2 regions of the Paenibacillus sp. sptzw28 genome follow, and region 1 is predicted to be linked to the other one. Evidence: riboswitches for the same ligand, from Rfam matches in the RefSeq annotation. Region 1 holds a riboswitch; the other holds the start of a gene.
What was found. A riboswitch is a leader RNA that binds a small molecule or an ion and turns the genes downstream of it on or off. The one in region 1 is predicted to bind cyclic di-AMP.
Positions count from the first base shown of each region.

Region 2: linked by a shared signal. The riboswitch ahead of KZ483_RS27955 (APC family permease) and the one ahead of KZ483_RS01120 (resuscitation-promoting factor) in region 1 are both predicted to bind cyclic di-AMP.

Region 1 covers NZ_CP080545.1:243,877-247,295, forward strand. The annotation lists gene rnmV (ribonuclease M5) at 1-104, opposite strand, end outside; gene KZ483_RS01120 (resuscitation-promoting factor) at 231-1,379, opposite strand; cyclic di-AMP (ydaO/yuaA leader) riboswitch at 1,617-1,812, opposite strand; gene KZ483_RS01125 (TatD family hydrolase) at 1,998-2,765, opposite strand; gene KZ483_RS01130 (HD domain-containing protein) at 2,787-3,419, opposite strand, start outside.
Region 2 covers NZ_CP080545.1:6,024,062-6,027,480, forward strand. The annotation lists gene KZ483_RS27950 (DUF418 domain-containing protein) at 24-245, shown strand; gene KZ483_RS27955 (APC family permease) at 242-2,074, opposite strand; cyclic di-AMP (ydaO/yuaA leader) riboswitch at 2,230-2,383, opposite strand; gene KZ483_RS27960 (multicopper oxidase family protein) at 2,627-3,419, shown strand, end outside.

The sequences.
Region 1 (3,419 bases):
TCGCCGACCGCCGAGCCGCCAGTCTCTATAGTCTCGGCATCGACCGCCCGCTTGATTGCCACCGTATCGTCCTTGCCCTCAACAACGATAATTTCATTGATCATACCGATCGATCCATTCCCTTCAGACAAACATACAAAAAGAAGAGGCAGCGCCTCTTCTTATCATGGCATATTTACGTTTAAAATACGATATGAATGAGTTAAAACCTTTATAGAAGCTTCTTTAGGTCAGACCGATTCCGGCTTCTTCGGCCCAAGCACGTAAACGGTGTAGCCCCGCTTCCGTCCGAACTTCTCGGCATACGATTCACTTTCGAAATAAACGTCAATCTTATTTCCTTGAATTGCACTGCCCGTGTCTTCAGCACGGCGGAAGCCGATGCCTTCTATATATACCCACCATCCGATCGGAATCACATCCGGATCCACGGCGATCGTCCGACCTTCCTTGACGTAAGCACCGGAGGCGGTAATTCCATATTGAGGATGCGATTTGCTTTTCCCGGTCGAAGCTACACCGGCTGTATATGCGGTCAATGTAACGTTCTTCAGCGTTTTCTTAGTTTTTAACGTAATGCCGCGCTTTGTAAGGGTTGAGATACTTGGCGTCTTTGCCGTGAGCGTTGTCACCTTTGGCTCAGGCTTCTTCGTTCCGACTGCAACGACTTGATCGACGGATGAAGCTTGTGTGAGTTTGGTAACCATCGACTGCGATACAAGCACGCCATCGGCAAAAACATTCTCAAACCGTTTGACCACGGTTCCTTCTTTGCCGGTCTGGACCACCTTTTGTTTGCCTTGGGCTAGCTTAGGGTCTTCCTTCTTCACAATGGAGAAAGGAACTTTATACGAACTTTCCGAGTATTTCTTGTCGATCCGGGTAACCGTAACAGTCATATTCGGCTCGACAGCCGCATCCGGGGAAGGCTGTACTTTATCTTGACCGCGTATCGATATATCAGCCCCGTCGATCGCCGCCTTAACGGTTCTTTCAGTCGTGTACAACGTTCTTACCTTGCCGTCAGCCTTCACGTGGAGCGGTACCGCTTTACTGATGACGATTCGGTCGCCATCCTTAATTGCCGAATTAAGCGGTAATGACACTTTGTCATATTGTCCTATCGTGATGGCTTGTTCATCCAGTAGGCGTTGAAGGACCCATTGTTTCGTAGAGACAATGGTTTCTCGTCCGTTCACTACTACGGAGACGTGCTTGTCAGCCGTTCCGTACAACAACACCAGAAACATGAAAGTCATAGCGATTGAGATCAGAGCGCTTAGTACAATTAAACGCACGTTCTCATGCTTCCATCGCAATGGGATAGACATGCTGGATGATCGTTTACCATGGGTGTCCTTAAGCTGGAGTGCGCCCACTTCTTCGGTCCTCCTTCATAGCCCCGTCGCCCTTGTTTAAGCATGATTACATTTGACGGTACTATTCGTTTAGTTGACGTGCACGCACGCCACTCCTTTTCCTCCTTATGCTCACCTCCATGATAAACCCTATGTCGTCAGTTTACGCAATATTCAAAAATAAAAGGAAGCCGACGACAGAGGATCTGTTTCGTGGCTTCCCGAGATGACAATGGGACATGGATTAGATGCACGAGGTTGATCTCTCTTATTACGCTTACGAGGTTAGCTGTCGGATTCGGGCGAGAGAGTCGCCCTATTTGCTTTCGGCAATTTTCAGCCTCCGCAAAATTCACCCCTAGAGAAGTCAACGTCCAAACCGTTCGATGATACGAACTGTTTCAACATTTGGTTCCCCCGCTCTCCGATTTCGGAGATTAAGCGTTATTTTAGAAAAAGGAATATAAATTTTTAAGCTCTGAGATGAATGATACCGTCTTTTGCGCCAAATTGTAAAGAAGTGATTAAGAGCGATTTTAACGAATTTTAAGGAAAATCAAGTGAAAATCAAGCATTTACTCCAATCAAAATTAGTTTTTTCACCGTATATGTCTCAAATACTTGATTTCTAAGCATGTTTCACTCAATACTAAAACATTTTAAAGCATTTTCGGTCGTAATTCTAGTAATTTCTTCCAATGTTTTTCCTGTTATTTCCGCTGCAGTTTCTGCTACAAGACGGACGAAAGCTGATTCGTTCCTCTTTCCACGGTGCGGGTGAGGAGCCAAATACGGAGCATCGGTCTCAATGAGCAGCCTGTCAAGCGGCACCCGCGACAGCACCTCTTTAGGAATACGCGCGTTTTTGAATGTCACCGGTCCACCGAACGAAATGTAGAAGTTCATATCCAGGCACTGCTTGGCCGTTTCCCAGCTTCCCGAGAAACAGTGCATAACTCCCCCAACATCTTTCGCGTTTTCTTCCCTTAAGATTCTGACGATATCCTCATGGGCGTCGCGGTTATGAATGACGATAGGCTTACGTTTCTGCTGAGCAAGCTGTATCTGCTGGCGGAAGACACGCTGCTGAACATCCTTTGGCGAGGTGTCCCAATGATAATCCAGTCCGATCTCGCCAATTCCAACGACTTTATTATGCGCGCAAAGCGACCCTATCCACTCGAGATCCTCGGGGAGCATAACAATACTGTCCACGGGATGCCAGCCTACTACGGCATATATGAAATCATACTGCTCAGCGAGGGCCATCGTAGTCTGAATCGTCTCCCGGTTAAAACCGATATTTATGAGTTTATAAACACCTGCCGCCCGCGCCCTCTCAATAACCTCTACGCGGTCTGAGTCGAATTTATGCGAATCCAAATGCGTATGCGTGTCGATTAACATGCTTTTCCAACTGTCTCCCTTCTATAGTAAACCAAAATATTCAAGTATCCGCGGCTGCAATTTACCGGCTGATTCAAGCAGTCGTTCCTCAGGGTAATACAGGTGGTATTTCCCTTGGTGTAGGCCGGTTATTGATCTTATTATGTCCGATCGTTCGGAAATTTCGGACAACCGTTCATCTTGGCCTAGAAGAAGGATTGGCGGTTTCTCTTCTTTATCGTTCGATGATAGGCCCGGTCGATATACATCATAAGGCATATCATAAGGAAAATCGATTTCAAAGTGGTAGTCCGGGTTTAACCCGATAGCAGCAAATTGCCCGCGAATATTCTGCCAGAGCTCTTCATCCGGTTTGTCCACCGCAGCATATTTATATAACTTTCTGTTCAGAAAGCGGGAACACAAATCCGATAACAGCGGATCGCCCTCTTTCGTCCACTGCATGAAGGTGGTTTGTGCAAGAGCTTCGTCAAGTGAAAGGTAATTTTCGACATCCAGTGTGTCGTCCAACAAACGCCTTAGCGGTTCAATCATCCATGCAAAGGCGTACCCACCCCCATAAAGCTCACGTGCTCTGCGAAATATTTGTCGGAGTATAATTTCAGAGCTCCTGGTTACAGGGTGAAAATAAACCTGCCAGTACATCTGGTAACG
Region 2 (3,419 bases), 320 kb from region 1:
GCTCGCGTGATATCAGAGGCGACGTGGTCTCGCCTCAGTTCTTCAAAGAGCTTATCGTTTACCACCAGCAGTTTATTGCCCGAATTTCGGTCAGCTTCTTCTATGTAACGGCACTGACGCTGCTGATGCAGCATGAGCCGATTCAGCGGCTGTTTACGCCGCTTGGCAGCTTAGGCCGAATGGCTAGTAGAGAAAAGAAGCCCAAGCGGATCCGCTTGGGCTTCTTCCTTCCTATTGGGCATTAGTCTTGTAAATGAAACGGAACAGTGGCGACGACAACATCCTTGCGGGCCAGTAGCAGGGAACGAATCCGTAAAGCGGATTGGTTATGCAGCAGCTTATGCCACCACTTATGAGTGATAAATTGCGGGAGCAGCACGGTAATGACATGATTCTTGTCGTAATGATTGTCAATTCGGTCAATAAACTCAAGAAGCGGCCGGGATATCGTGCGATACCGTGAGACAAATACGACCAGCCGTACACCCGGATCCCACTGCTCCCACTTCTCCTCCATCTTCTTGGCCTCCTCCTCGGAGAAAGCTACATAGAAGGCTGCGATATTCGGCGTCAGGGTTTTGGCATACGCGATGGTGGATGCTACAACTTGATGAATGCCGGCAACGGGTATGATGACGACCGTTTCTTTTTTCACTAAGGGCTGGTCCATGTCCAGCTTCAGCTGCTTCGCTACATTCTCGTAGTGCTTGCTTATTTTGGTGATAACATAGAGCAGTACGGGCGTCAATATGACGACCAGCCACGCGCCTTCCGTGAACTTCGTTATACTGAAGATGATAACGACGACGAAGGTGACTAGAGCGCCGAACCCGTTAATGATCAGCTTCTTCACCCAGTTATGATTGCGTTCCCTGTACCATTTCAATACAAGTCCGACCTGGGACAAGGTAAACGACAAGAACACGCCGATGGCATAGAGAGGAATAAGCAGATCGGTTTGCCCCTGGAAAATAATAATCAGGCCGGTCGACAGAAGCCCTAATGTAATAATGCCGTAATTGAAAGCCAGACGGTCTCCGCGGTTGCTGAACATGCGCGGAAAATTCTTATCCTGCGCCATGATCGAGGACAGGATCGGAAATCCGTTGAAGCTGGTATTGGCGGCAAGTATCAGAATCAGCATCGTTGAAAGCTGAATAAGCAGATACATTCCTCCGCGGCCAAATGCGGTTTGCGCTACCATCGACAGTACGGTACTCGTTCCCGTAGGGTCGGGTTGGATGTTATAGGCCAGTGCAACAACGGTTACCCCGCCGAAAATGACGGCGAGCAATAATCCGAGCGTAACCATTGTCCGCTTCGCATTCTGCGCGGAAGGAGTCCGAAAGTGCGGCACGGCATTGGAAATCGCTTCGATTCCCGTTACGGCCGAGCAGCCGGACGAGAATGCTTTAAGCAATACAAACCATGTCAACCCTGTTGGAATGGCGGTCGGGAACGTAACGGCCTGGTTAATATCGCTTGCGCCGGTAATCCAATCGAACAAGCCTTTTCCGACGAGCGACAGCATGCAGAAGATGAACAAATAAGTGGGAAGGGCGAAGACACTCCCCGATTCCGACGTTCCCCGCAGGTTCATCCATACCATAAACCAGATGAATATAATCCCTATCGGAACCACATCCGGCGCTAGAGCCGGGTAGGCCGAGGTAAGAGCCAGAACTCCGGCGGATATCGACACGGCTACGGTTAAAGTATAGTCAATAAGCAGCGATACACCCGCTAAACGCCCCCATGTCATCCCCAGATTCTCTTTTGCCACCATATAGGCGCCTCCCCCTTGAGGGTAGGCCTCAATAACCTGCCGGTAGCTTAAGATTAAAGTTCCGATTAATAGAATAATGGCCAGAGCGACGGGTAAAGAAAAGGAAAATGCGAATGCTCCGACGGTCGCGAGTTCAAGAAGGATCTGCTCGGTTCCATATGCGACGGACGACAGGGCATCGGAAGATAATATCGGCAATGCCTTCCACATCGGCATCTTTTCGGCTTCCGCCTCGCTTGATTTGAGCGGTCGGCCGAGAAAAAGCCGTCTTAAAGCGTTGGTTGTCATCACTTTTTACCTCCACAACTTAACAACATGACTAGCTGCAGGATTCGCATTCACGTAAACTTTCAAGAATTGGGACGGCAAATAACCGTGGAATATGATCCCTCCTCACGGCTTCCTCAAACATCAACAAACAACCATGCGCAAAAAAGCATACCGGTACCTCCCTCTTGACGCTTACGAGGTTAGCTGTCGGATTCGGGCGTGAGAGTCGCCTTACATGTGCAAGACACATGATTCACCCCTGCAGGAAAAAGCAATTTCCCGCGATGGTTCCCCCGCTTCCAATCAGGAATTCAGCGATTTAACAATACAACTTATGAGATGAATCATACTCCTCATAAAAAGCAATTGCAAAGAACAATTGGTGAACATTCTCAGCCCATCCCTATTACCCCCTATTCCGCACAAATTAACTTGGCAGATATATGCTTCGACCCGGGTCCAGTCAGCAAACCCGACTTAAGGATGGTGAAAGATACACCCCTTGACGGTGCCGCCTGCCTGCGAACCCGGATACAATAAACTTGCAAATGTCGATCAGGGGGATTGGTTATGTATACCTTAAGCTTTAATTTAGAGATGATTTCGCTATTGTTTCTGGTTTTGTTCGCCTGGATCGGGGGAAGAAAAGCTTCCCGCCTTTCTTTCATCGACGCTGCCGAATCGGCACGCCGCAGACCGCGCAAGCTGCTTTCTTGGGCCGTATACGTCACATTAACCGCCGCTCTTGCTGCGGGAGCGAATATATTCATGGCCTACTCTCTTGCTTATGAGCCCCTTTTCTGGATCGACCGGCTGCTGCTGCACCTACCGCTAATTATCTTTCCCGTCATCGCGGTCTGGGCTCTGTCCATTCCCAAGCTGCAGCGGCTGCGACGTCTGGAGGCAAGCGCTGCAGCCGGAGACTGGTTAGCTTTCGAATGGACACTGCACGCAAGCAATCCGGCGCTGGCCGCACCTTTCAAATGGACGATGTGGGGCGGGCTGGCCGCGTTCTTTTTCAACTTCCGGCCGCCGTTTCCGTTCGAATGGGGTGGTGCCGGCATCCCGGTTCTGATCTTTCTCACTCTGTGCGGATGGAGCTGGTTCGTTCTTGCCAGACGTTCTGAGGCTTTAAGACAGGCCGGCGTACGTATCGCTCTTCGTCCGTTGTGGCAGCGTCTGCTGCGCCGGACGGCAACACTCACCGTCGTGGCTGCCATTACGGCGGTTCCATTCACTCTCGCGATGCAGAACAGCCGCCTTCCGGATTCGCTTGATATGATGAGCGGACCGGTTGATTACGGGAACGGCGCGGCTCCATCGGTACATGCCGGGCATTCGGCGCACGGAGGACATCCCGTTG